Cycloclasticus pugetii PS-1: one gene and its partner. The protein of the gene in region 2 interacts with the protein of the main gene of each other region in a pairwise test. Links are inferred from orthologs where the notes say so. Each region holds a gene or a part of one and is shown on either strand. Other genes may lie near its edges.

What was found.
Region 1: the proteins of flhA (region 2) and fliJ interact in binary tests that used the Bacillus subtilis proteins (3 or more experiments, as listed by UniProt). The link is inferred for Cycloclasticus pugetii PS-1 from one-to-one orthologs.

The regions. Positions count from the first base shown.
Region 1 is NZ_ARVU01000001.1:741,799-753,190, reverse strand. Bases 4,835-7,707 are described here. They hold fliJ (flagellar export protein FliJ), read right to left. Parts: upstream 6,555-7,707; coding sequence 6,114-6,554; downstream 4,835-6,113. Other genes in these bases: fliI (flagellar protein export ATPase FliI), read right to left, coding at 6,564-7,707; CYCPU_RS0103645 (OadG family protein), read right to left, coding at 5,800-6,039; oadA (sodium-extruding oxaloacetate decarboxylase subunit alpha), read right to left, coding at 4,835-5,788. In the rest of the region: CYCPU_RS0103680 (class II glutamine amidotransferase), read right to left, coding at 1-191; CYCPU_RS0103675 (hypothetical protein), read right to left, coding at 200-472; CYCPU_RS0103670 (hypothetical protein), read right to left, coding at 469-669; GTP cyclohydrolase I FolE, read right to left, coding at 890-1,435; tRNA dihydrouridine(20/20a) synthase DusA, read right to left, coding at 1,493-2,473; CYCPU_RS0103655 (sodium ion-translocating decarboxylase subunit beta), read right to left, coding at 2,849-3,982; more of oadA, read right to left, coding at 3,995-4,834; more of fliI, read right to left, coding at 7,708-7,949; CYCPU_RS0103630 (FliH/SctL family protein), read right to left, coding at 7,946-8,578; flagellar motor switch protein FliG, read right to left, coding at 8,571-9,605; flagellar basal-body MS-ring/collar protein FliF, read right to left, coding at 9,590-11,254; flagellar hook-basal body complex protein FliE, read right to left, coding at 11,303-11,392. UniProt on the Bacillus subtilis protein: Flagellar protein that affects chemotactic events.
Region 2 is NZ_ARVU01000001.1:1,647,444-1,653,174, forward strand. Bases 1,459-4,377 are described here. They hold flhA (flagellar biosynthesis protein FlhA), read right to left. Parts: upstream 4,004-4,377; coding sequence 1,913-4,003; downstream 1,459-1,912. Other genes in these bases: flhF (flagellar biosynthesis GTPase FlhF), read right to left, coding at 1,459-1,889; flhB (flagellar biosynthesis protein FlhB), read right to left, coding at 4,028-4,377. In the rest of the region: CYCPU_RS0107970 (MinD/ParA family protein), read right to left, coding at 1-592; more of flhF, read right to left, coding at 585-1,458; more of flhB, read right to left, coding at 4,378-5,173; flagellar biosynthetic protein FliR, read right to left, coding at 5,175-5,731. UniProt on the Bacillus subtilis protein: Involved in the export of flagellum proteins.

The DNA of each region.
Region 1 (11,392 bases), 900 kb from region 2 along the record:
ATAAATTTTGCGACTTCCGAGTTAGCACTAGCAACTGGGTCGTGAAAAGCACGAAAACCTTTTCCTTCATAAAAAGCGATACCCCACCCGTCTTTATGTACACCAGTTTCCCCACCACGCTTAATTAAACCACTAAAGCTAAAGCAAATATCTGTCGGTACATTTGCACTCATCCCTAGTAATTCACACATATAGACTGTTAAATCTCTTCTATGATAGTCCGCTCGATAGGAACTTGGACGTATTTCTTTTTACCGTTCTCTTTAACCCAAAAGTAGTAATAACCTTTTTGTGATTCGGATGTCACTTTACTATCAAGAACTGTCCACGATTTTTTATGCTCACCCTCGTAAAAGCTTACCCTATAGTCGCCTTCCATCCAGCTCACACCTAATCGTGAAAATTTATTTTGCTGTTCTTCTGAACAAGCCGAAAGAACAAAGGCTATGATTATCAATACGATATATCTCATGAATTTTCCAGTTTTCTTAAGACCAAAAAGACCATTACAAAAGCCCCGCCAATCGCACACATCCAAATATCAGATCGCTGCAGGCCTATCAGGCTACCTATCCCCGCACCAATCGCAGCGCCTAGGCCACTGAATGCCATACTTCTCATCATTCTACAAAAACTACAATCGGACCCTTCTCCAAAAAACTTTGGCATCTCGTTCCCTCCTTTTGTATTACCGTCTCACCTATGGCGTACTTTCAATCAACTTCAAAAAACACATAGGCCTGTGTTTTACTTTCACTTAAATGTGGGGATAGTCGCTGACTATCACTCCCTTTAAAACTCTGTGACCGTCTATTTGGCACATCATTCCCTAAACTAATAAAACAGTGCTATTAACAGCTTTTCTGTAATTTAACAGGCTGAATCACCACTAGCCCATTTTTAATAAGCTTAAAAATTCAGCCCGTGTTTCAGAATTTTTACGAAATTGCCCCAACATACTAGATGTAGTCATTTGTGAGTTTTGTTTCTCCACACCTCGCATCATCATGCACAAATGTTTTGCCTCCACAACCACTGCAACCCCTTTTGCACCCGTTACTTCGAGAATAGAATCTGCAATTTGTGTAGTCAATTGCTCTTGTATTTGTAATCGACGTGCATACATATCGACGATTCTAGCTACCTTTGATAAACCAAGTACTTTCCCATCTGGCAGATACGCCACATGGCACTTGCCAATAAAGGGTAGTAAATGGTGCTCACACATAGAATACAGTTCTATATTTTTAACAATCACCATATCATCAGCATCAGAGTCAAAAACGGCGCCATTCACAATATTCTCTAAACTTTGCTGATAGCCACTTGTTAAGAAAGACATTGCTTTTGCCGCACGCTTTGGCGTATCAACCAAACCTTGGCGATTAACGTCTTCTCCAACCTGTGAAATTATTTGTTTATATAGTTTTTCCATCAATCTCAATCATCTTTAAAAGTATTTAAAGTATACCGTTTTCTTGTTTGCTTTAAATCAAATAGTTTTAGCGTATGGCGCCATAGCCTCTAGGCCTGCTAATAATACCTCTGGCCCCGCATTTTTCTGTCGAGCATTCTCACTAAGGTACCTACGCCAATGTTTTCCACCAGGTTGACCTGCAAAAAGCCCCAATATATGCCGTGTTAAATTTTGTAACGGAACACCTAACTCTAATTGTTTTTCAATATATGGAAGGTAGGCTTCGAGCACTTTTTTTCTATCGGCCAAGGGCTGTTTGAACAGTTGGTGTTCAATTTCCGCCAAAAAAAAGGGATTATGATAAGCTTCACGACCAATCATCACACCGTCAAGGTGTTGCCAATGTTGTTGAATCTCACTGATTGCATTAACCCCACCATTAACAATAATTGATACCGATGGAAAAGCTCTTTTAATGTCGTACGCTCTATCGTAGTTTAACGGCGGAATGGTTCTGTTTTCTTTCGGGGACAGGCCGTTTAAGATGGCTTTACGCGCATGAATAATAACAGTATCGCAACCCGCATCAGTAACTGCCTGAACAAAGCCTCTCAGGAATTCAAATGAATCTAGCTCATCTATCCCAATTCGTGTTTTAACCGTGACTGGAATGTCCACAGCTTGTCGCATTAATGATACGCATTGTGCAACACGTTGCGGCTCAGCCATTAAACATGCACCTATACGTCCATTTTGAACACGATCACTTGGGCAGCCGACATTGATATTTACTTCTTTATAACCCGCTTCCTGTGCATATCCGGCACATTGCGCCATGGCTTTAGGGTTACTACCACCTAATTGTAATGCTACTGGCTGCTCATATTGATCAAATGCCAAAAAGCGCTGTTTATCGCCATGAAGTAATGCACCTGTCGTTACCATTTCTGTATAAAGCAGGGCATTAGGTGATAAAAGTCGATGGAAATATCGGCAGTGCCGATCTGTCCAATCCATCATCGGTGCAATGGATAACAGTCTATTAATGCTTGGCATGAGAGTAATTGCTATTTCTGTTAGATGTTAGCCCAATTTTTTACATTGCCCATCAGCATCAAAAATAATGCTGTTATAAACCTGTATTAATGTAAACAGCTAGATTGTTAGCCCTTTTAAAGCTTTCTAAGAAATCCAGTGTCAGTGATTGATAGATTGAATTAAAAGGCAGCGAAAAGAACCGTAAGATAACCCCACAGATTATTAAGGCTAATCACCCCAATATTTCTATTAAGGGTGATTTTTAGCTTAATCAGTAACGTTATGGCTTTGGTTACTCTCATCTAACCTTACTGTAGGCAGGTCACTGTTCAGGGTATATTTTTGAGCGCAAACAATACTGCGTTCATTTCTTTACCTAGATAATGACCGATATTAATTAACTATTGCCAGCAAAACACCTGCCGCGACCGCAGAACCAATAACACCCGCTACGTTAGGCCCCATCGCATGCATTAATAAGTAATTATGAGGGTTAGACTCTAGCCCTACTTTATTAACCACACGGGCCGCCATAGGAACTGCCGACACACCTGCAGCACCAATGAGTGGATTAACTTTGCCGCCCGTTACCTTGTGCATTAACTTACCCATTAAAATACCACCTGCCGTACCAATGGAAAATGCCGCCATTCCTAACACTAAGATACCAAGTGTTTCAGCAGTTAAAAACTTATCCGCTGATAGTTTCGAGCCAACAGCTAAGCCTAGGAAAATAGTCACAATATTAATAAGTTCATTTTGTGCTGTAGAACTTAAACGATCAACCACACCACTTTCTCGCATTAAATTACCGAAGGCTAACATTCCAACCAAAGGTGCTGACGCTGGCAAAAATAGAATAACCGCCGTTAATATAGTTAATGGGAAGATTATCTTCTCTTTCTTACTCACATGCCGCAAGTGCTTCATTTCAACTTTTCGCTCAGACTCTGAGGTTAATGCACGCATGATAGGTGGTTGAATTAGCGGCACTAAAGCCATATATGAATATGCAGCCACTGCAATAGCGCCTAATAAATCAGGTGCTAATTTAGAGGCTAAGAAAATAGCTGTTGGGCCATCTGCGCCACCAATAATGGCAATCGCCGACGCATCAGACAAACTAAATTCCATACCCGGTATTAGGTTCATCGCCAAAGCGCCAAGAAGCGTTGCAAAGATACCAAATTGGGCTGCCGCACCGAGTACCAATAAACTTGGCATCGCTATAAGCGCTCCAAAATCTGTTAATGCACCAACCCCCATAAAAATAAGCAAAGGGAACAAGCCAGTATCAACGCCCATATGGTACAAAATACCTAGCATTCCATCTGGCCCACTAATGCCAGCAATTGGAATATTAGCTAAAATTCCACCAAAACCAATCGGCAGTAATAACAAGGGTTCAAAGTTTTTTGAAATGGCTAAATAGATTAATAATAAGCCAATGGCTATCATTAATATATTGCCCCATTCAAAGTTTGCAATACCCGTCGACTGCCAAATTTGTAATACGCCACTATCCATATTATATAAACCTTAGCAAATAAGTACTAACGGCGCGCCAGCAGGAACTGACTCACCTTCTTTTACGAAAACATCTGAAATTTGACCTTCAATATGCGCCCTTACTTCAGTTTCCATCTTCATGGCTTCTAAAATAATCACTACATCACCTTCATACACATCATCTCCTGCCGCCATTGCTATGCGCACAATATTACCGGCCATTGGAGACAACAAGGGTTCATTTTGACAAACCGCGCCTGATGTTGTCTCTTGTGTTGGTTCAGCTGCTTTCGCAACTACTTTACTAGCAGCTGAAGAAGGTGTTAGATTTTCAATCGAGCCACTTGGACCCACTTCAACCTGATATGTTTTACCATTAACGGCCACATCATATACTTCACTACCGCCTTTTTCAGCTGTTGCTTGAGTAACAACGCCTGTTGGAACCGGCTCAAACGCATCAGGGTTATGTCTATTTTTAATAAAGTCCAAGCCTATCTGTGGAAATAACGCATATGTCAACACATCATCAATGACCTCATCGGCCAATGGCAAACTATCTTTTTCGGCTTTTTCTTTAAATTCTGATGAAATTTTCTCCAACTCATCATCAATCAAGTCAGCTGGGCGACAAGTAATCGCTTCAGCGCCATCCAATACACGCTCTTGAAGCTCTTTATTCACTGCTGCAGGTGTTGCACCATATTCGCCTTTTAATACACCTGATGTTTCTTTGCTGATAGATTTATAACGCTCACCCATCAAAACGTTCATCACTGCCTGAGTACCTACAATTTGTGATGTTGGGGTTACTAAAGGAAGATAGCCAAGGTCCTTACGTACTCGTGGAATCTCTGCTAACACCTCATCAATTTTGTCGCCTGCATTTTGCAGCTTCAATTGACTTTCTAGGTTTGTCAACATACCACCAGGGACCTGTGCAATAAGAATTCTTGAATCGACACCTTTCAGCGACCCTTCAAATTCCGCATACTTTGGCCGTACTGATCTAAAATATGCCGCTACTTCTTCAACGCTCTCAATGTCTAGACCCGTCTCGCGATCAGTCCCTTCCAACATTGCAATAAAGGTTTCCGTTGGTGAATGACCGTATGTCATACTCATGGACGAAATAGCTGTGTCTAGCATGTCGAGCCCTGCATCGACTGCTTTAAGACAGGTTGCTACACTCATCCCAGTTGTTGCATGGCTGTGTAAAGCAATTGGTAGGTCACACTCGGCTTTTAAACGCTTCACCAATATCTCAGCATCATAAGGTTTCAAAAGTCCTGCCATATCCTTAATCGCGATCGAATGGCAGCCGGCATCTTCTAACCGCTTACCCATATCGACCCAATTTTCTAGCGTGTGTACTGGGCTTTCTGTATATGAGATTGTACCTTGCGCATGTTTGCCTACTTCGACAGTTGCTTTAATGGCCGTCTCTAAGTTACGCACATCGTTCATCGCATCAAAAATACGGAAAACATCCATACCATTGTCTGCAGCACGCTCTACGAACTTTCTAACAACATCATCAGCATAATGACGATAGCCTAATAGGTTCTGCCCACGTAATAGCATTTGTTGTTGTGTATTAGGCATCGCCGCTTTTAGTAATCGCAAACGCTCCCAAGGGTCTTCACCTAAATAACGAATACAAGCATCAAATGTTGCTCCGCCCCAAGTTTCTAATGACCAATAGCCAATTTTGTCTAATTTTTCCGCAATCGGTAACATATCTTCAATACGTAACCTTGTTGCAAATAGGGATTGATGAGCATCGCGCAACACGACATCAGTAATTTTTAACGGATTTTTCATGATTTTTAAGTTTATTTAGAGCGAAAACGTTGAACAGCAATCGTAATCGCTGTAACGATATCTTCACTAATATCTGTGGAAACAGACGATTTACTACTGTGTTCAACAACGGGTTCGTATCGTTGAATAACAGCAGAAACCCCTTTGATAGCAAAAACTAACATACCCAAGATGAAGAATACCATCCCCATTCCAAGTAACATTAGTTCCACACCTTGTTCTAATAAGTTTGTGATATTCATAAGCTGCATTATAAAGCACCCCTTGCTGAAAAACACAATAAATATACAAACGCTTTGTTAAAAAAGGTGTTTAAAAACTGCTCCTAATCCAGCTCAAACCCTTTTACCATACGGTCATCGGACTCATTTTGTTCGAGCCTGCCAGTTTCTCTTAATTCATGCTGTTTAGATTTTTCGATCAACTTTTCAACTACTTTTTTTCGACTATTCGTTTTTTTAAAGGCCTGTTGATGCTGGCCTAACTTTTCCTGTAATGACTGCACCGTTTTGCTATGTTCTTCAATGGCCTGATCGAGTTTTTGAACAAACTCCTGATACTCACGTAACCGTGACGCTGACATCCCCACTTGCCCCTTCGTTTTAAACTGAACGGTATAATCATTACGGTACTCTTTTAGTTTCTCCAGTTGCGCTAGAGATTCTTGCTGAGCTTGAAGCGATTGATTCATTTTCATCGCAGCTGCTGTTTCATTGTTTTCAGCAATTTGTTTAACCGGACCAAGCCTCTTTGACTTTTTCAACACTCCCCCCATTTATAATACCTTTGACATAGCTGCCGGCTTTCTATGTTGTAAAACACTTTCCAAACCTTCAATACTTTCATCAAAACTAACCGATTCGGTTATTCTCTGCTGAAGAAACTCTAACATTGATTCATGCATATCAATGGCCTCATCAACCGACGAATTACTACCGGGCTGATAGGCACCAACATTGATTAAATCTGCATTTTGTTGATAGGTCGAGTTTATTTTTCTAAATTCACGTGCCATCTCTTGATGGTCTTCTGGCACAATTTCTGTCATCAACCGGCTCACTGATGCCTCCATGTCTATCGCCGGAAAGTGCCCTGCTTCTGCTAAACGTCGTGACAAATGGATATGCCCATCTAAAATTGCTCGACTTGCATCTGCAATTGGATCATTTGTATCATCCCCTTCAGTCAATACTGTGTAAAAGGCTGTAATAGAGCCATTACCCTTGTCTGAATTACCTGCGCGCTCAACTAGACTGGGCAACTTACTAAAAACAGAGGGTGGATAACCCTTTGTTGCAGGTGGCTCATTGATCGCTAAGGCAATTTCTCTTTGAGCTTGTGCATAACGCGTTAGCGAATCCATCAACAATAATACATTCTTTCCTTGATCACGAAAGTATTCAGCAATACTGGTCGCCAACATAGCACCGTGCATTCGCATCAATGGCGGGTCATCCGCTGGTGACGCCACCACTACTGCTCGCGCCATTCCTTCGGCTCCCAAAGTTTTTCTAACAAACTCGTTCACCTCTCTACCACGCTCACCAATAAGGCCCACCACGACCACATCCGCTTTCGTATATTTCGTCATCATGCCAAGCAATACACTTTTACCTACGCCACTGCCAGCAAACAAGCCTATTCGCTGGCCCTGCCCAACCGTTAATAATGAATTAATAGTCCCAATACCAACATCCAAAGGCTCCGTTATAGCCCGTCTCCCCAAGGGATTCATGGCACGGCCGTGTAAAGGCATTGTGTCAGTCGTATGCACAGGGCCTTTGCCATCAATTGGTTTACCGCCGCCATCCACAACTCGACCTAATAAACCAGGTCCGACATGCGCCATACTACTCAAACCCATAGGAATAACTCGACAATCTTGCTCAAGACCTCTAATATCGCCCGTTGGCATTAAATATAAACGTTCGCCCGAAAAACCAACGACTTCCGCCTCGGTTTGATGGCCATCCGCCGTTTCTATCATACAGCGCCCTCCAATTGTCGAGCGACAACCAACCGCTTCCAATGTCAAACCGACCATTCGTGTTAATCGCCCCTCTACCAACATTGGCTGAGGCTCTTCAATTCGTTCTTGATATTCTTTAAGGCGCTTAAGCCATTTATCTGTACGTTGCGTTACAAATGATAAATCGTTCACGACACCGCTCTTTCATCACCCAAGGCTTTAGCAATGATGGCTAACAGGCGGTTTTCAATGGTTGCGTCAATTGTTGATGCGTCGGTAGCAACACGACAACCACCTCTGGTAATAACTGGGTCTTCAACAATTTTCCAACGGGCCTCATCATCAATTGAAAGCGCTGACTTTATTAACGCCGCATCATCAGGGTGTAAAAATAATTGAATATTTTGTGAACTTGAAGGTAATGCGCTTAGTGCTTCTTTTACAACACCAACGACCTGCCCCGCATCGGCTTTTAATTCTCGTCGAATCAGCTGTTTTGAGATCTGAATCGCAAGCGAGGCAATTTCATTCTCTACACGCTCGTCAAATTCTTCATACGGGCTCACTAACGACTGAATAACAGACTCCAAGGATTTAACCTGTTGTGAAATTTGTGCTTCAGCCGCCCTTAATCCTTTTGCAAGCCCTTCTTCATAGCCTTTTTTAGAGGCTTCCTGCATTGCTTGTTCTTGCAGTTTTTCAAGATCACCAGCCGTCGGGGCTTTAACATGAGCTATATCCACATCAACAGAGTCACCTTGGACAAATGATGGAAAACGCCAAGAAGAAACAACCTCTTTTTTTGTTGATGAATTAGACAAACTCCTCGCCTCCAGAGCCACCTAACGCAATTTCACCTGAGTCTGCCAAACGTCTTGCAATCACTAACACTTCTTTTTGCGCCGCCTCTACATCACTCACCTTAGCAGGTGCAGCGGCTTCCATATCATCACGCAGCATTTCGGCGGCACGTTTAGACATATTTGCAAATATTTTTTCTTTCAACGCTTCTTCTGCTGCACGTAATGCCAGCGTTAATACATCAGTAGACACCTCTTTGAGTAAGCTTTGAATGCCACGATCGTCAACATCAATCAAATTATCAAAGACAAACATCTTATCTTGAATTAATTGTCCAATTTCATCATCTGATTCGACTACCGCATCAATAAGTTCGGCACTCATCGAACCTTCTAAGAAATTTAAAATATTGGCTGCCGTTTGAATACCACCCATTTGGGCAGTTTGAGCACCAGAGTTTCCAGCTAACTGATTTTCCATAATCGCATCGAGCTCTTGTAATGCATCTGGTTGTACACCATCCAGTACGGCAATACGCATGAGCACATCAGACCTCTGCGAGGCTGGCAGATAACCCAATGTTTCAGCGGCTTGATCACTGTCTAAATACGATAAGACGATGGCCATGATTTGTGGATGCTCTAAACGAATAAAGTCTGCAATCGACCGTGGATCCATCCATTTAAGTTGCTCTAACCCCTTAGAGTTTCTGCCCAACAAAATCCGATCAATGACGCCACCCGCCTTATCCACTCCTAGCGCATTGGTCAGCACATTTTTAATGTATTTATCCGAATCTATGCCTAACGCCGTTTGCCCGCCAATGGTGGTAATAAAGTGTCCTACAACTGAATCCAGCATTTCCGTCGTCACATTTTCAAGTGAGGCCATGGCTGTGCCAACTTGTTGTACTTCTTTAGGCCCCATGTGTTTCATAACACCTGCCGCATAGTCTTCACCTAAAGACAACAATAGTACTGCTGCCTTCGCTGTTCCACTTAATTCATGTGCACTTATTTGTTCTTCAGCCATTATTCTTTTATCCATGTTTTCATGACTTGGGCAACCCGCTTAGGATCTTCGCCTGCTATCTTTTGGGCCATCTCTAAACGCTGTTCGTAACTTTTAGGTGCTTCTAACATCATCAGTTCCTCATCTGACTCAAGCTCCAAAGACCTTTCCCCCGCTGACTGAGAAGCTCTTGCCTCTGTCGCCATAGCGCCACTAGGAGTCATCTGCGTGCCTTGACCGCCTGCTGGTAAACCCGTTGCAGTTGGTTTTTCTAATAACGTTTTAATAGTGGGCCTTAATACAAAAAATATCAAGATTAGCGCAAAAACCCCGCCGACAACCTGTTTAGCAGCATCTAGCACCCAGGCTTGTTCCCACAAGGGCACTTCAGGCAAGGCAACAGGAACATCTGGCTGCCTAAATGCCAAATTAGTAATGGTTACGCTATCTCCTCGCAATGCATTAAAACCAACAGCCTCTTTCACGAGCACAGTGAATTTAGCAACATCCTCATCGCTATAGGGTTCTGAAGCACTCGCTCCACCCTCAGCGGTCACCGCTCCTTGTTTATTATCTATTACAACGGCCACAGTTATTCGTTTTACACGGCCGCTAGACAATTTAGTGTGGCTGATTTTCTTATCCAATTCGTAGTTCTTAATGGACCGTTTATTAACATTCGTGGTCGCCGATGGAGTGCTTCCCAATTCACCTTCAGCAACTTCTGGTGCGACCCCAGCTGCAGGCGGTTGATTAGAGAGCGCACCCGGAACACCTTGCACACCTGCTAAATTGCTCTGCTCTTCGGTCACCTGCTCACTTCTTAAAGCGGCCAAGTCGGGGTTATATTGCTCTTGTGTCTGCTCTGTCGTCGTAAAATCAACATCCGCTGAGACCGATGCACGAATAGCACCTGCGCCAACAATCGGCAATAAAATACTTTCAACCCGGTTGATTAAATGCTCTTCAACACCTTGCTTAAACTCAAATTGGTTGCTTGTCAGAGACATAACATCATTTGATGTTTTAGCACTTAATAGAGCACCTTTTTGGTCAACAACGGTTACTTGCGATACATCAAGCTGTGGCACCGCTGATGACACCAAGTGCAAAATAGCGGCAACTTCAGGTTTATTCAGCTCTCGCCCTTGATGCATATCAACAACCACCGAAGCACTGGGTTTTTTACGATGCCGTAAAAACACGGACTGCTTTGGAATGGCTAATAAAACACGCGCAGAACGTACACTTTGTATAGTTACAATGGAGCGGGCTATTTCACCTTCTAATGCACGTTGAATACGCGCTTTTTCGATAGCTTGACTACCGCCAAAACCGGTTTCTTTTTCTAATAATTCAAACCCTTGTCCACCACCACGTGGCAGACCTAAACCGGCTAATTTTAAACGCAACTCATCAACTTGTGACGAAGGCACCAATATAGCGCCTGAACCTGCTTCTAACTTATACTCAACCCCTGATTGCTGCAAACCAGACATTACTTCGCTTAATTCCCTATCACCCAAATTACTATATAACAGGCTGTAGTTTGGCGTTTGTGACCACAACACCACCGCAACACCTAAGGCGACACTGATGGCCAGCGCGAGCATCACGCCCAGCTGACGCACCATCATATTGTTTGGTGATAATTGAATAGTTGCTTGTTCGGCGGAAGTTGCCATATTAGTAAACCTGCTTTAAGTAATTTTTATGAGCATTAGCAAACACGCTTACATGCTCATCCGCATAACATCTTTATAGGCATCTACTAACTTATTTCTAGTTTGCAGAACCGTCTGAAATGATAAGTTTGCTTTTTG
Region 2 (5,731 bases):
GAAGCGACTCCACCATATTGGTAATAATATGGAAGCGAGACAGGCCATGATCACGGTTTAACAACTTAATCAACGCATACGCATCGGTTAATGACGTTGGTTCATCACAAACAACAATCAACACCTCTTGACAAGCCCTTGCAAAATTAATCACACCGCCATGAATGCCCGCTGCGGTATCAACCAATAATAAATCAATTTCTTCTTGAAATTCGCTGAACGCATTAATAATCCCAGCTTGTTCCAGCGTGCCCATTTCTGCCATATGCTGAACACCTGATGAGGCTGGAATGACTTTTAAGCCCTGAGGGCCTTCAACAACAATTTCGTCTAACGTTTTTTCCCCACTTAACACATGGGTTAAATTAAATTCCGGGTGCAGCCCCAGCAAAATATCAACATTGGCTAACCCCATATCTGCATCAAGCAGCGCAACTTTTCGGCCTAATTTACAAAAAGCGATTCCCAGGTTTACAGATAAATTTGTTTTACCCACCCCACCTTTACCACTGGCTACTGCAATCACTCTCACAGGTTTTTTATTTGTCATCTGTTTCATTCCTGATGCTTGATTCAAGCCTTCTTTAAACATTCGCATGTCGCGAAGACCCATCTAATAACACAGATAAACCAATATCTTCTTCATCTGCTAATAATTCACTGGGTTCAATAAACGTTGCCATAAGCTCGCTGGCAGATGGGTAATGGAGATCTTCAGGTACTCGTTGCCCATCTGTTACAAAACCCAAGGGTATTTGTTGTTCAATAATGGCAGATAGTGCACTGCCAGGGCAATCTGTTTCATCCAATTTACTAAGAATGCAGCCTTTTGGCTCTGCATCTGCAAACGTTTTAATCACTTCGCGCATAGCCCTAGATTCGGTAGTCGCCGAAATGACCAAATAATTATCTATCTCAAACTTATCGTCTTGCAATAATTTGAACTGTTCTGTCATCCGAATATCTCGTTGACTCATCCCAGCTGTATCGATCAATACCAACCGTTTATCGACGAAATCCGTTAATGCATCTTGGAAATCCTCTTCGGTAGAAGCAACACGCATAGGCACACCTAAAATTCTAGCAAAATTACTCAATTGCTCATGAGCCCCAATACGGAAATTATCTGTTGTGATTAATGCTAATGAATCAGGCCCATGACGCATTCTAAAACGTGCAGCAATTTTTGCGATAGTGGTGGTTTTACCCACACCTGTAGGGCCCACTAAAGCGACCAAACCACCGTCATCAAGTATTTTGTTCTCCATAATAGGTAGTGAATCGGCGGCTAGTGTTAAGCAATTAAGCCACGCCTCTTCAAGCTCTGTTTCTGTAACAACCGTTTCGGCCAACTTAACACTTAGTTTTTTTGAAAACCCGGTATCCAACAATCGTCTAATAACATCAATTCGTACTGGGTTTTGTTGCGTCCGGTCTGACCAAGACAATTCGTTTAATACGGTTCTAAACTCATGCCGCATCATGTCTAATTCATGTTTAACTGCCTTAATAGCTGGGTCTTCAACCCATGTTGGCTCGACCCCTGCCGGTTTGTTTTTTGCTGGTTTTGGTTTAGCTAACCGTTGTTTCAGCGCCGGTTTTTTGTGGCCCGGCGTATAGTCCTCTCTAAACGCCTGCTTAGGCGGCTCATTCCAGTCTATTGACACCCTGTCATCTTGTAGCTCCTCATCCAACCTAGCATCTAGCAACGTTTCTTTCTTATCGGCCGCTGCTTGAATGGCTTGCTCATCATAATCCTTAGCCGCCACAATTTCGACGCCACCGTCTACTCTATTATTTGATAGGATAACCGCATCCGCACCCAGCTGCTCTTTGACCAGCTTAAGTGCTTCACGCATATCGGGAGCAAAAAAACGTTTAATTTTCATCGAATATAACCTCGTTAAGTCTATTATCCATTTTGCCCAACACTCCCAACAACACGAACTTGTCTATCCTCAGGGATTTCGTTATACGACAAAACATTTAATGTTGATATTGAGTGGCGAACAAAATGAGCTAACCAAGGGCGCAAAAAGCCAGAGACTAGAAGAACGGCACTTTTCCCTTCCATTTCTAGTTTTTGAGTACTTTCTTGCAATGCATTTATCATTCTTTCTGCTAACCCTGGTTCCAATCCTGCGCTACCATCTTCTGACGCTTGTAAGCTTTGTTGCAATAAGCGTTCCAAATCTGGATCTAAAGTAATCACTGACAGTTCACTGTCTAAGCCACTGATTTTCTGGACTATTGAGCGGCCAAGGGCAATTCTAACGGCCGCTGTTAATGCGCCAGCATCTTGACTGCTACGCCCATGTTCAATCAGTGTCTCGGCAATTGTTCGCATATCTCGAACCGGAATATTTTCCTGTAATAAATTTTGCAGCACTTTAACAACTGTACCTAATGAAATGGTTTCTGGTACTAAGTCTTCAACCAGTTTTGGCGCTGACTTTTTCAGCGTATCGAGCATTTGCTGAACTTCCTCATGGCCTAATAACTCATGCGCATGTGTTTGAATAATCTGACTTAAATGTGTTGCCACAACAGTCCCAGGGTCAACAACGGTATAGCCCATTGTTTGTGCTTGGTCCTTTTGCGATGAGTCAACCCAAACCGCGTCTAGACCAAACGCGGGGTCTTTTGTAGCAATGCCTTGAATATCACCAAATACTTGGCCTGGATTAATCGCCAATTCCCTATCAGGGTGAATTTCAACCTCGCCAATATTAACGCCCATCAATGTTAGGCGATACACATTCGGTGCCAAGTCTAGGTTGTCACGAATATGCACAGATGGAATTAAAAAGCCTAATTCTTGCGAGAGCTTTTTCCGTACCCCTTTAATTCTTGACATCAGCTCACCACCTTGCGTTTTGTCAACTAAGGGAATCAACCGATAGCCCACCTCTAGGCCAATCATATCGACTGGGGCCACATCATCCCAAGACAGTTCTTTTGGTTCATCTGGCAATGCTTGTACAGGCGAATCAAGCTCAACAGGTGTTAATTCTGCCTGTTGCTGTTTTTTATGCATTAAATAAGCAACATAACCTAAGGCACCGGCCAATGACATAAACACTAAGTTGGGCATTCCTGGAATCAACCCTAATACGCCAATAATCGCACCAGCAATAGCCAATGCTTTCGGGTTACTAAGTACTTGCAGTGACACCTGCTCACCCATATCTTGATTACTATTCACTCGCGTCACGATAATGGCTGTTGCGGTAGAGAGTAATAAGCCGGGGATCTGCGCCACAAGACCATCACCAATTGTTAGCAATGTGTAATATTCCATTGCTTGAGAAAAAGCCAAGTCGTGTTGCAACACACCCACACCAAGGCCGCCAACAATATTAATTAGTAGAATCAAAATGCCTGCAATAGCATCACCACGAACAAATTTACTAGCCCCGTCCATCGAACCATAAAAATCAGCTTCCTGACTAATCTCTGCTCGTCTGTCACGTGCTTCATCTTGGGTTAACAGCCCCGCATTTAAGTCTGCATCAATAGCCATTTGTTTACCCGGCATTGCATCCAAAGTAAACCGAGCGCTCACTTCTGAGACACGGCCTGCACCCTTTGTAACTACCACAAAATTAATGATAATCAAGATGCTAAAAACTACTAAACCAACCGCGTAGTTACCACCAATAACAAACGCACCAAATGCTTCGATCACTTTACCGGCAGCATCACCACCATTATGCCCCTCAAGTAAAACCACCCGCGTTGATGCAACATTTAAACTAAGCCGTAATAGCGTAGCTACCAATAAGAAGCTTGGAAAAACAGCAAAATCCAGTGGCCGTAATGCATAAACCACTACCAATAAAACAATCAACGACAACGCAATATTAAAGGTAAATAACATATCCAGCAAAAAGGGTGGCAATGGCAGCACCAACATCGCCAAGATGACCATAATCAAAATGGGTGCACCTAAACCATTTCGCGCGAAATCTAATAAAATTTTTGAAATGTCGTTAAAATTCATCGTCTATTGCTACCTTGTTAAACGCTAATCGGTGTTGTTTGTATATTTTTTGTATTCATCTGGAATAGAAATATCACTTGGCGCGACTGGTTTCTTCCAGCGCTTTTGTGTTGCAATTCGTAATTGATAAACATATGCCAAGACTTGAGCTACCGCTAGGTAAAGCCCTTTAGGGACTTCTTGATCAATTTCCGTCGTAAAGAATAAGGCCCTAGCTAAAGGTGGTGCTGAAACCAGCGTAACCCCATTACCAACCGCAATATTCCTTATTTTCGCGGCTATTAAATCCGCACCTTTAGCAACAACGATGGGGGCATCGCTTCCACCTTCCTCGTATTTAAGTGCTACTGCAAAATGCGTGGGGTTGGTCACAATAACATCAGCCTGTGGTACCGCTTCTAGCATTCTTCCTTGTGACATTTCTTGTTGCAATTGACGTATTTTACCTTTTACTTCGGGCCGCCCTTCGGTCTGCTTCATTTCATCTTTCACTTCTTGAAGCGTCATTTTTAGCTTTTTCTTGTATTCCCATAAACTAAACGGCACATCAATCGCCACGACCAATAATAAAGACGAGCATAAAATGACAAAAGATAAGGTCATCACATCGCTGGCTCGAAGCAAGGCATTTTCTAACGGTAATTGACTAAGATAGATAAACTCGCGCAAATAGATATCCACTAACAAAGCCATAATGCCTAATATTAAGCCAAACTTAAGTAAAGATTTAACCAGCTCTATTAGACTGCGCATCGCGAACATTCGCTTAAAGCCTTCAAGCGGATTCATTTTGCTTGCCTTAGGAGCAAAGGCTTCAGCACTAAATGACCAGCCCCCCATCGCAATAGGAGCCGCTAACGCAGCAACCACCATCGCCGCTAAAAAAGGGGCCACGAACATTAGTGCCTCCTGCATAGCGAACTGAAGGCTGTTAATTGATGCTAAAGGGTCAAACAAAGTGCTTCTTTCTATCGTAAAAGCCTCTTCCATCACGCGCCACATGCCTTTCATGATGCGCTCACCGGTCATCCAAATCATCACCGAGCCCACCATTAAAACAACGACCGTATTCAGTTCTTTAGAGCGTGCAATATCACCCTTTTTTCGGGCGTCTTCCTCACGTTTGGCGGTGGGTTCTTCGGTTTTTTCTTGGTCGTTATCAGTCGCCATATCAACGCCTTATCCGTAAAAAGTCGCCAATCACACCATAACTTTCTGCCAGCAAATTAGTAAAATTTCCAAGTACTGACGGAAGGGTAACCCACATTAATAATGTTCCTAAAATGAGTGTAATGGGAAAACCAACCGCAAAAATATTAAGTTGTGGCGCTGCTCTTGTAACAACACCGAAGGCAATATTGACCATTAATAACGACACAATGGCTGGTAATGCCATTAATAGCCCAGCTGAAAAAATTCTGCTTGACCAGGCAATAATGGACCAAATGTCCGAACGCTCCATGCCGATAGCACCAATCGGTAGGGTATTAAAACTATCGATCAACATTTCAATTAACACCAAGTGCCCCCCAAGTGTTAAAAACAAAAGAGTAGCCAGTACCAAATAAAATTGACTAACCACCGGTACGCTGACGCCGGTAGTTGGGTCCATCATCGAGGCAAAACCTAGGCCCATACTGTAAGCAATTCCCTGTCCTGCAAAAATAATAGCACTGAATACCAACTGCAAAACAAACCCCATTGACAGGCCAATCAATAATTGTTGCA